2 regions of the Bradyrhizobium barranii subsp. barranii genome follow, and region 1 is predicted to be linked to the other one. Evidence: riboswitches for the same ligand, from Rfam matches in the RefSeq annotation. Region 1 holds a riboswitch; the other holds the start of a gene.

Region 1 (5,741 bases):
CAGGATCTAATGATCTGACATGGGAGCAGCTTGGAAAGGCGCCGCCCTTCGATCAGGATCTGGAGATTGCCGTGATCGAGGGTAATTCAATTCACCGGGTGGTCTTTCCTTGCCGCCGGATCTTCGGCGGATGGATCAACGCGAATACCGGAGAGCAAATCGCGGTGCGGCCGACGCATTGGCGTATGTGGCCCGGATAGCGCCGTTATCCCAAATGGATTGGTGTGAGTTGGGGTACGGACTGCCTTCGCCGTCCTCTCTTCTGAAACTATCTCGTGGATCGAATGAGGGAGCCTGACGGCATCTCCGAGCGGACCGAATCCGCGCCGAGTGCCTTGCGGTGTCCGTCAAGCATTAGTTTTCTCATTGCTGTCGCGGCCGTTGCCAACGTGCCCATGAGCGACAAATCTCGGCGTAAATTTCCAAATCTCAACCTATACGGCCGCGTACCACGGCATGATTAGCTGCAATACACTTCTGCTTATATGGGTTGCAGATTTTCGGCGAATGTTGTCGCCGTGATCGAGCAGCCGGCAATTCTACCCCGGCCAACGAAACTAGCGCAACGCGTCACCGTCTTTTCTCCGAGACCGTACCTTCCCCGGTCCACGAAGTGGACCGGGCATCATGTCGGCGGCAATGGTAGCCTCGATATTGTGGAAAGCGCAAATCACCACAACCGAATTAGCTTTGTTGAGAACAGACCGGAGCTCGGGATCAACCGATTTGCGGATCGGATGCAGCGCGCAGTTCGCGCGCGGCAGCGACCATGTTGGTGAGCGCCGGCCGAACCTCCTCCCATTTGCGCGTTTTTAGGCCGCAGTCCGGATTGACCCAAAGCTGCGAATCCTGCAAACGCGTCCGAGCTAGCACCATCAGCTCCTTCATTTCGCCCGTCTCGGGGACGCGTGGAGAGTGAATGTCGTACACGCCCGGTCCGATTTGATTTGGATATTCGTACTTCCTGAACGCATCCAGTAGCTCCATTTTCGATCGCGACGTCTCGATTGAAATGACATCCGCATCCATTGCAGCGATCGCACCGATGATGTCGTTAAACTCTGAGTAGCACATATGTGTATGGATTTGCGTTTGATCGGTAACGCCCGATGAGCAGAGGCGGAAGCAATCTCCGGCCCAATCGAGATATGCCTTCCAGTCCGACCGGCACAATGGCAATCCTTCGCGGAGTGCAGCTTCGTCGATCTGTATTATGGCTGCACCGGCATTCTCGAGATCGCGGACTTCATCGCGCATCGCGAGCGCAAGCTGACGGCAGACCTCGCTTCTAGGAATATCATCGCGAACAAACGACCAGTTCAGGATCGTCACCGGTCCGGTCAACATCGCCTTCATCGGCTTACCAGTTAGTGATTGCGCGTAGCGCCACCATTCCACGGTGATCGGCTTCGGCCGCACTACATCGCCAAACAGGATCGGGGGCCTAACGCAGCGCGAACCATAGGACTGAACCCATCCGTTCCTTGTAAATGCGAAGCCGGCGAGTTGCTCGCTGAAGTACTGCACCATGTCATTACGCTCGAATTCGCCATGCACGAGGACGTCAAGACCGATGTCCTCCTGCCAACGTACGGCGCGGGCTATCTCCTCTTTGAGGAACCTGTCGTATTGCTCCTCGCTCATCGCACCTCGCGCATGCGCCGCGCGAGCATTTCGCACCGCTGCGGTCTGCGGAAACGATCCTATCGTCGTGGTAGGAAAAGCCGGCAGTCCAAAGCGTTCCCTTTGGATCTCGGAACGACGGGCAAACGGGGTGGCGCGCTGGCGCATCGTCTGATCGATCGCCCTCATTCGGACAGCGACGTTGGCATTATGGATCTTCGGCGAGGTCCGGCGGGCAGTCGCGGCGCATTCCGACTCGGCAAGAGCTAGCCCAACATTCTGGTCGCCTGCGAGTACCCGCGCCAGGATCGCAAGCTCACGCATCTTCTGAACCGAGAAAGCAAGCCAGCTCTTGACGTCGGACGCGAGCCCGGTCTCGAGTTCAACATCGACCGGCACGTGAAGCAGCGAGCAGGACGGAGCGAGCTGTACACGGTGCCTGCCAAGCTTCGCAATCGAGGGCTTCAGCCGCTGACGGAGCGACGGCAAGTTCGACCGCCACACATTGCGGCCGTCGATGACACCGAGCGACATGACGAGATCACTTCGGCCGTCAGCAATGATCTGATCCAATAGTTCTGGCGCTCGAACCAAATCGACGTGCAGACCGGAAATTGGCAGGCTCAAGGCAGTATCCAGATTGTCGCCTAGGGCGCCGAAATAGCTCGCAAGCATGATCTTGATAGCGGGTCCCTCCTTTGCGAACCGGTTATAGGCGTGCAGCAACGATTGTCGCGCCGCCTCATCCAGATCAAGGACCAGGCAGGGCTCATCAAACTGAACCCAACTTGCCCCTCGTTTGGCTAATTCATGCAGAAGGTCGATATAGACAGGTATCAGATCATCGAGGAGAGAGAGGGGCTGGAACGCGCTATCGGTACTCTTGCCGAGCTTTAAAAATGTGACCGGCCCGATCAGGACAGGGCGGGTCTGAAAGCCAAGAGCCCTGGCTTCCTCATACTCTTCGACGGGTTTGCGAGAGCACAGTCTGAACGCCTGTCCCCGGTAAAACTCGGGAACCATGTAGTGGTAGTTGGTATCGAACCACTTGGTCATTTCCTGCGCGGGCACGCCAGATCCCCGCGTACTCTGGTCGCAACTCGCATCCTGATCGCCGCATTGCGATCCGCGGGCCATGGCGAAGTACGTCTGGAGCGAAACGGATTCTCCGCTCGAGGCGTAGATCTCCGGGATGGCGCCAACCATGACACTTGTATCAAGCACCTGATCATACAGCGAGAAGTCGTTTGACGGAATGATCGTGACGCCGAGCGATTTTTGACGAGCCCAGTTCGCTGCGCGTAGGCCGGATGCGTCTTCGTACAACTGCTGTTCACTAATCTTTCCAGACCAGTAGCTTTCTAGAGCGAGCTTGAGCTCACGCCTTGGGCCGATGCGTGGCGTTCCGAGCGTAGCAACTGGAAGAGAGAGAGGAGACATCGCGTTAACCCCTGTTGGGGACAAAGGCCATGGCGGACGCAGGCAGGAGAAGTCGCGCGTGCGACGGCTGCTTGGCGTACCACCGAGACACCCCGCCCGTGGACCAATATATTGTCGGGGCCGGTCTCCTGGCTTGCTGGTCATCGCTGCTGTCCGGCCTTCCCGAAGCCGTGCAGGCTTCAGTGACATCGTTGGACAGCGGCTCGCCACTTACAGTTGCGGGGGCAGCGCCGGCATTTGCACCGGCTTCCCTCTTAGCTCCGGATCAATGGGAACCGGAGAACCTCGACGACTTGGATTATCGGCACGAGAACTCTTCCGTCAACCTCTCAGATTATGTGCAAGCTAATCTGCGACATCTGCTAGCCGAATGACCGTGCATCTCTGTGACTTACCACCATCCAGAAACATTCTCTAATCAGAGATGTCATAATCAGACATATCCTTCTCAGATACCGGAATAGCATCCGGAGCTGGAGCCGCACGCTAGATCGATGAAAGGGACAGAAGCAGCCTTCCGGCGGGAGTACCGACGTTTCTATCAGAATGCTTTCGATGCGGCCTTGCGATTTCCAGAGTTTCGCCCAGCACCTCGGCTAGCCAGCTATTCTCTCAACTAAAGGATCTGCAGCGAATAGGCCAAGGCACGTGGCGGAATTTAGCAACATACGAGGCGAGGGGTTGATTTGCGTGCCACCCAGACTTCAAAGCCGGGATCAAGCCGGCTTGGTGCCGCTGGCAATCATGCAGCTCGAACGCCGGCGGCACGATAGCGAACCACACAGCTCAATAGCGGCAAACGCACTTCCGTCCATCAGGCATCCGGCATCGAGGCGTTCAACTCTTCTGCTAAATATCCGGTGCGGGACAAGGATGCACAAGCTGCGGCGGATACACTGAATAGGAACACCGAAAACGTGCAAAGGTCAGAAAGTCGACAAGAGCGACACAAACTCTGTGAAAATTTCCGCCTATTGCCTGGCACGAAGAATGCAGACCCTCGGCATGCCCAGTCTCCTCCTGCTGGGCAGGTCCAGCTCAGCCAATTGACGCAGTCGCTGTCGGGGAAGTTAGCTGCGCATGACATACAGGGAGCGCCTGATCGCGCGGGACAGCCAGCGGGTGCCACGTCGCATCCCCGTAAACTTCTTGCGATGGCTCATAGCAGGTTCGAGGTTGCCTGCTTTACAAGATGTTTGGATGAAACGCGATAGGCCGAGGGTTATGAAGAGAATGTCTGGAAGACCCGCGCTATGGCTTTGCTTGGTCGGATTTTTAATCTGCCTCGCCTGGCCGGCTGCCATGAGCAACAATATTCGGGCCAGCGACAGCCCCCTTGTCGAACGATTGAAGTCAACTTGGCGAGCGCAAGATGGTGAGACGATAGAACAAATTATCTCCAATGTCTCGAAGGTGGCACAGTTCGTGCCTCAAATGTGGGGCGTTATTGAACTTGGCCAAAACGACTTTATTTTCGTTTCGTGGACCAGACACCGGGACAACAAATCGGACGAACAGTACGTTATCACCTGGAAGATCGCCCTCGACGGCACGTTTGAACTTGCGTCGACTTATGCGAAGCCGATGGAATTGGGCTGGCGCGCCCTGGCGCTCTCCCTGATCGCCAGTGAAGTCGCAGATGGCGAAAGGGACGCAAATCTTCGCTTTCTGCATGATCCGGCCAACTTCAACTTCGTGGCCACCCCGCAAGGCCGGCTCGGCGATCTTCTGCGGCAGGGCCGCTGTACTATCATTGAACCAGTTGGAGTGGACTACTTACCGAAGCGGAATGGCAAACCGGCCGAGACGGGTGACGTGTGGCGCGTTCTGCTCTTGGTGAATTGTAGTATCCAAGGACCACGTTATTTTGCACACAACGGGGTCATCACTTTCGAAAAGAGAGAAGGACAGGATTGGGAGCCACAATCCTCCTTTGCCAAGCGCATCGCGAAATTTGCCCCTGGCTCCTGGTTCCAACGCACCGAGCCAAATGAAGAGGAAGACTTAGGAGAGCGAAGGCCCGAGTAAACTGCCGCAGAGCAACATCGCGCCGCAGTTCCTCCATGGCCCAGTGCCTCGGACCGACTGCAAGACATACGCGCTCGGCACTTGCTTTGTTTTAGCTTCCGCAACGGTCCGGGTGCCTTTCTCGCAGCAGTCCGGCCCGTCGCAAGAAGGTCGGCCGCGCGATTGCGTTTGTTCCGCCTAGTGTCAGCGGCGCGCACGAGCTTGCGAGATGTGGTTTTCCCGCCTTCACTCCAGCCGGTGTGAGGACACCACTGTGCGTGAGTATAGCAACGTCGAAGGCACCAGGAACTGGGTGTGAGACGAAACCGGCGAGGAAGTTACCGGGAGACGTTCACCGGTAGCGACCCGGCATACCGCTGAGCGCTTGCGCATTTCCGAGCGCGCAGGCCGGGAAGCTCAGGGGCCGTACGCAAGAAAACGTCGAGGACCAGACTGGCTCGACCCTAGCTTAGCTGGCACCCATTCGTCTGCATGTCATCGATCCAGATTTCGAAGCATGGAAAACGCCTGTTTAACTCTGCTCCACCTGCCCAGGTCGACATCAACGATCAATCTTGCCGGGCGTAAGAAGGTTAAGTTATGCGCGGGCGTCTACCCTGAACTCCATTGCGTCTTCTTCTAAATCGGTCAGAGAAAGCCAGACCGATCTT
Region 2 (5,741 bases), 3.0 Mb from region 1:
AGCACGGCAGGCCCGAGATTTTCAACACGGATCAGGGCAGCCAGTTCACCAGCCTCGAGTTCACCGATGTGCTGCTGGACGCGAAGATCGCCATCAGCATGGACGGCAAGGGCGCCTGGCGCGACAACGTGTTTGTCGAGCGGCTCTGGCGCACGGTCAAATACGAAGAAGTATATCTCCGCGCCTACGACAGCGTGTCCGAGGCGCGAGCGTCAATTGCCAAGTATCTGGCCTTCTACAATCAGGGACGCCCTCACTCGAGCCTTGACGGGCGCACGCCCGACGAGGCTTACTTCGGCACGCAAGCTATGGTGATGGCCGCATGACCGTCGCCGACGGTTTTGTCGTCGCTCTGGTCGGGCTACGCCCTCCCGACGCAACGACAAAACCGTAAAGCCCCGCGTTCAGCATAACCCGGCAGGAATCCACTTAAATCCAGCGGGGCGCTGTCCAAACAACCGGGGCCAGCTCTGGATTCCAGATGACATTTGCGCTCCACTTCTCCTTCGGACGCCTCAGGAGCTCCAGTCCTGCCGTCGCATCGACCGCGCGGGTAAAAGTGTAGTCGGCACGAACGCGAAGCCGGTCGGTGATCGCAGCCGCGACGAAGCTCTCCGTGCCCTCCGTGATCGCCTTGCCGATATTGGTGTTGGTGCTCGTGAATGTCAGGGGATCGAACGTGCTCTGGATCAGGTCCGTGATGTTGTTGCGGAAGTAGGTCGACCCGAAGCGAACGCGATCGCCAAACAAGGGTTGCTCGAAGCCGGCGTCGTATCCGACGCTTTCCTCGGGCTTGAGGTTGGGATTTGCAAAGAAGAAGAACGCGGGAAAGCTGACGTAAAGCTGGTTGAGCGTTGGCGCCTTGAACCCCGTGCCGTAGCTTCCCTTGAACTTCGTATCCGTGACCAGGCACGATCACGGCAGACGCCAGACGAAAGGTCGGATGCTCTCCAAACCGCTCGTTGTCGTCCTGCCGGACGTTGGCCGTGAAGAAGATGCGATCCCGGAACTGGGACTGCAGCTCCATATATCCGGCCTTGTTGACGTTTTGCGCCGAGACCGTCGCCGTTTGCAGTGTTTCGGTCTCATGTTCCGCGCCAATGATGACATTGTTGTTGGGCGCGAGCTGGGTCGTGGTGTGCCAATCATACTTGACGCGATCGCCGGTCGTGATCGTGGGCATCACGTCGCCGGGCGAGATGTTGTAGTTCCAGTGATTGGTGTAGTTGACGCCGAAATAGCTTTTCATCCGGTCGTCGAGAGCGGACCAGACCGCCTCCCCGCGCGTGAAGAGCTGGTGCACCGTCTGCGTGCTTTGCGCGGCCGCGGGAAAGCTCGCGGATGTGACGGGATCGAAGGTGTCTCCGGTAAAGCGCAGGGTGGCGTCGGTGTACCGCGCCACGCCGTTGAGCGTCAGGTTTTCGCTCAATTCGGCGCCAAGCTTCGTCGAATAGGTCATGTTGTCGTAATAGTTGCCGATCGCCTTCTGCCCCGGCGGCAGCAATTCGACCGGTGTCACCGGCACGTCGTTCGCGTGGAAATGCGCGACGTTGAAGGCATAGTTGAAGTGGTCCTGTGAACCGCTCAGACCTGCGGTCTGGTTGAACGTTCCGAACGAGCCTCCCTCGACCGAGCCGGTCGCGCGGGCGGGACCGTCACCCTTCTTCGTCACGATGGAGATCACGCCCCCCAGCGCGTCTGCGCCGTAGAGACCGCCCTGCGGACCGCGCAGGACTTCGATCTGCTGAATGTCGGAGGTGAGCAACTGGCCGAAATCAAACGAACGGTTCGGGTTGCTGGGATCGCTGACGTCGATGCCGTCGATCAGGACCTTGGTGTGGTTGGAATTCGTTCCGCGCATGAAGATCGACGTCTGTCCGCCGGGGCCGCCGGCTGCACGAGGTTGAGGCCAGGAACCGCGCTCAGCGCATCGGATGCGGTCCGGCGCTGATCGCGCTCCATGTCTCTGGCGGTCAGAACCGTCACCGAGCTCGCAACCAGATTGGTCGGAGTGACAACGCCCGTCGGACTGACGACGACCGTCGGAAACAGGTTGGCCGCGGATACCCCGGCAACCGGGGGCGAGGCCGGCACCAGCCCGGGTTTCGGCAGCCGAGCGACGCGCTGCCGCTCGGGCTTGTCCGGCGCAAGCCGCACGACTTGCGGCTTGGCCGCACGCTCGGTCGGCGCGACCTCGACCGGCGGCAGCAGATCGGGCGATGCCGACTGCTGGGCCTGGGCCATGGTCAGATCGAGCGAATACAGGGAAACGAACGCGACAACGCCGGCGCGGAAGCGCCTGGCGGCAAAGACAATACGGGACACTCTTGTAACCTCGGTATGACGTCAGTGGCACGTCACAGCGAACGAGGTTTCACGGCGGAGCGTTCGATTGCTTCGGTGAAGCTAATGTCTGTACTCCCCGACCGACATCTTCGCGTGTGACCACGGCTGACGGCAGGTCTCCTGGCTCGCGGGTCGTTACCTTACGTCGCCTTCCCAGGACCGAGATTCCCAGTGGCATATGACGAAAGATTCACCGCTTACAGTTGCGGGGGCAGCCGTGGCGTTGAGAATATCCCGGTATCGGGAAAACCTCGCACCACGTTCCCTTTTGATCTCCGTGAGGAGAACCGTCACCGGCCAATCTACGGGGCGGGCAAGCGGAGAGTCAATCGGCCGGTTGCATGACGGGCAAAGCACCGCACCGGAGATTGAGCCGGCGCAATCAGGCCGGCTCCCGCTCCGAACGCGTCCTGATCACCGCCCGCTCGCCGGCATCGACGAGCTGGCCGATGCCGGTGCGGCCCGTGAGCGCGCAGCGGATGATGTTCTCGGCAACGGACCTGCGAAAGCAATGGTCCTCTCCGACCGGGCGATTGCGGCAGACCCGATCCAGCGCCAGCTTCATGTTGATCCGGGTGCGGGTGTCGAAATACTCGCTGATCATTTCGCAGGGCCTCGGTGCGTTGATGTCGGAGCGGAAACGCGTCGGCGTAGGCCGGGTTCCAAAAACGGACCGCGCAAGGTGTTGCGCAGAGCTGACTGCGCCCGATCTCTTGGTCCTGTGACGGGCGGGTTACGCCCGCCCTCTTGGCCGCTGGGCCTGAGCCCAAGCCGCGGTGACATCGCGCAGCGGGGCGTCGATGCGCCGGATCGGGGTCAGCTCACCGGAGGCCGAGATGATGGCTGTCTCCTCGCGGCGACAGCGCGGGCATACGAAGCGGACCTCGTGCGGCGACGCCGACCAGCTCGAACGTTTGACGTTGGCCGCCATCGGCCATGCATCGCAATGCGAGCACGACACCAGGAACCGACCGGGATCGAGCATACCCATTCCATAGGACTCCGCGTCCTGCCTGCCCCTTCAATGACTAACCCATGTGAATCGTTCCGGTGCCCGAGCACCCTCAGCGCTAGCTCCAGCCAGCGCCGCCGCTCAGTGGGCACCCTTGAGGGTGCATGACGTGGTGCAGGTGACGGTGTTGCCGTGGTCGCACGCCTTGCAGGCGGCAACGCACTGGTTCATGTCGCGGGGATTGTAGGAGCTGTAGTTCCGCATCGCACAGACCGGGGTCGAGCCGGTGATGTCCTGCTCCTGATTGCAGGCGGCCGTCATGAGCGCGAAGATGAGGACTGCGAGAAGGCGCATGGGATTGCCCTGGTGAGGAGCGGCAAAGCGACGTCAGCGAGATGCGCTGCACCGCAACGGACCTCGGCATTCCCAATGCGAGCAATCATGATCGCGACGCTCGCATCCTCAAAGGAGGCGCGCCAAACATTAAGAACGGATTGCAGGCGGCGTCAGGCCGCGGCCTTGGTCGCGATCGCCTTCCGCATATCCACCGCCAGCTGACGATACTGCTCCGAGAGTCTCAGATAGAACTCGCGCTTGGTGCTGTCGGTGGCGAGCTTGGCAATCAGCTCGCATTCGGCGGTGAGCGTCTCGAACCGTTCCAGCCTGTCATGAAGTTCTGTCATCGGCGTGTCCCCATCAAACGCCACAAGGGACGTCAAACCTAAGCCTGAGAAATAGGTCACGGCGAACATCGTTATCGAGTAGAAACGTTTTTTCCAGCAAGGGCGGTGCAAGCCCAGCAAGAACGGCTATTTCTGCTCCAGCCGCCAGGCACCATCCCAAGCTGCGTCCGGCGGATTGGCCTCGAACTGCGCGATGCGGCCGAGCAGCGTGCGCGAGGGGCCGTCGCCGGGCACCGCTTCGAGCGCTGCATTGAACGCGGCGCGAGCCTCGTCGAAGCGCTGCGCGCGGTAGGCGGCGAGGCCTTCGGCGTAGCGCGCGCGCAAGCTCTCCTGCGGGACGCTGAGCCCGTGCGCCTTGCTCATCACCTCGAAAATGGCCTGCGATGCGCTTTGGCCGGCCACCGCCAGACGATCGATCTCGCGCAGCTCGAGGTTCGAGCCGATCGCGTCCGCCGTCGCCTGCGCGATCAGGATCCGCGTGCCGTAGATCTTGTTGACCAGTTCGAGCCGCGAAGCGAGGTTCACGGCATCGCCCATCACGGTGAAGCTCATCATCAGCTCGGAGCCGATGCTGCCGGTCAGGACCTCGCCGGTGGCAATCCCGATGCGCAGATCGCAAGGGCCTGGCATGGCGCGGATACCGAGCAGGTCAGGCAATTGCTTCTGCAACGCCGGCACCTCATCGGCCATGTCGATGGCGGCGTAGCAGGCGAACAGCGCCGGCTCGTCCTCCTCAATGAAGGGAGGGCCCCAATAGGCCATGATGGCATCGCCGATATATTTGTCGATGACGCCGCGATGGCCCCGGATCGGCGCGGACATCACCGTGAAATAGTGGTTCATCACCTTGACGAGGCCACGCGGGGTCATGCCCTCGCTCATCGAGGTGAAGCCGCTCATGTCGGAGAACATGATGGTCATCACCCGGCGCTGGCCGTCGATGGCAACCTCGGGCCGGTCGATCAGCCCCTGCGCCACCTTGGGATCGATATAGCGGCCAAAGGTCTCGCGGATGCGCTCGTTGTGCCGCAACTGCTCGATCATGCGATTGAAAGCGGCGGCGAGCTCGCCGATCTCGTCCTGGGTCGAGACCGTGATGGTCTTGTCGAAGCGCCCCGCCTCGACCTCGCGGGTGCCGGCGAGCAACAGCCGCACCGGTCGCGTGATGCCACTGGAGACGAGGAGCGCGAAAGCAAATCCGACCACCGCCGCGAGGATGGTGACGATGCCCGAAATGATCATCGCCTGGCGCTGGCGACCGATCACTGTCGCCGTACTGGCGAAGACCTGCTTCAGCATGTCGGCGCGGATCGCGTCGATCTTCTGGTTGAACTGGTCGCGTATGGTGTCGAGATGCTCCAGGGTCCCGCGCGCCTCCGTCATCTGCTTGCCTTCGACCTGCTTGAGGAGTTTTGCGTGGTCCTCATTCATGTCGTGACGCAGCTCGGTGAGAGTGGTTTCGATGCGGGTCTCGATCCGCGCCAGCCCGGCATTGTCGGAAGGCGTCCTCTTGTCGTCGATGATCGCGTTGATGTGCGTGCGCGCGGCCTCGGCTTCCTCGTCGATCTTCCGATCGGCCTCCTCGAATTCGCGCAGGCGCGCCGCATAGGCCTCCTCCTCCGAGGGTGCCTGCATCTTCATCATGACCATCCGCCGCAGCGCCACCGAGCGCTCCAGCGAGCGGATGTTGGCGCGCGCCAGATGGCCGTAGGCCGGAATGTAGCGATCGGTCAGCTCGTCGAGCAGGACGCCGACCTGGC

Evidence for each region. Region 1 has a riboswitch for cobalamin ahead of metE (5-methyltetrahydropteroyltriglutamate--homocysteine S-methyltransferase). Riboswitches for the same ligand answer to the same signal wherever they lie in the genome.
Region 2: another riboswitch for cobalamin. It lies ahead of J4G43_RS28765 (hypothetical protein); the one in region 1 lies ahead of metE (5-methyltetrahydropteroyltriglutamate--homocysteine S-methyltransferase).

What each region holds. Positions count from the first base shown of each region.
Region 1 covers NZ_CP086136.1:8,909,241-8,914,981, forward strand. Annotated here, with positions in the region: gene metE (5-methyltetrahydropteroyltriglutamate--homocysteine S-methyltransferase) at 718-3,063, opposite strand; cobalamin riboswitch at 3,165-3,366, opposite strand; gene J4G43_RS43480 (nodulate formation efficiency C protein) at 4,366-5,091, shown strand.
Region 2 covers NZ_CP086136.1:5,949,834-5,955,574, forward strand. Annotated here, with positions in the region: one part of gene J4G43_RS28750 (IS3-like element ISRj2 family transposase) at 1-326, shown strand, start outside; gene J4G43_RS28755 (TonB-dependent receptor plug domain-containing protein) at 430-909, opposite strand; partial or broken gene J4G43_RS55145 (hypothetical protein) at 1,742-1,861, opposite strand; gene J4G43_RS28765 (hypothetical protein) at 1,825-2,325, opposite strand; cobalamin riboswitch at 2,440-2,653, opposite strand; gene J4G43_RS28770 (hypothetical protein) at 2,729-2,950, opposite strand; gene J4G43_RS28775 (hypothetical protein) at 3,080-3,337, opposite strand; gene J4G43_RS28780 (hypothetical protein) at 3,440-3,652, opposite strand; gene J4G43_RS28785 (hypothetical protein) at 3,805-3,981, opposite strand; gene J4G43_RS28790 (adenylate/guanylate cyclase domain-containing protein) at 4,108-5,741, opposite strand, start outside.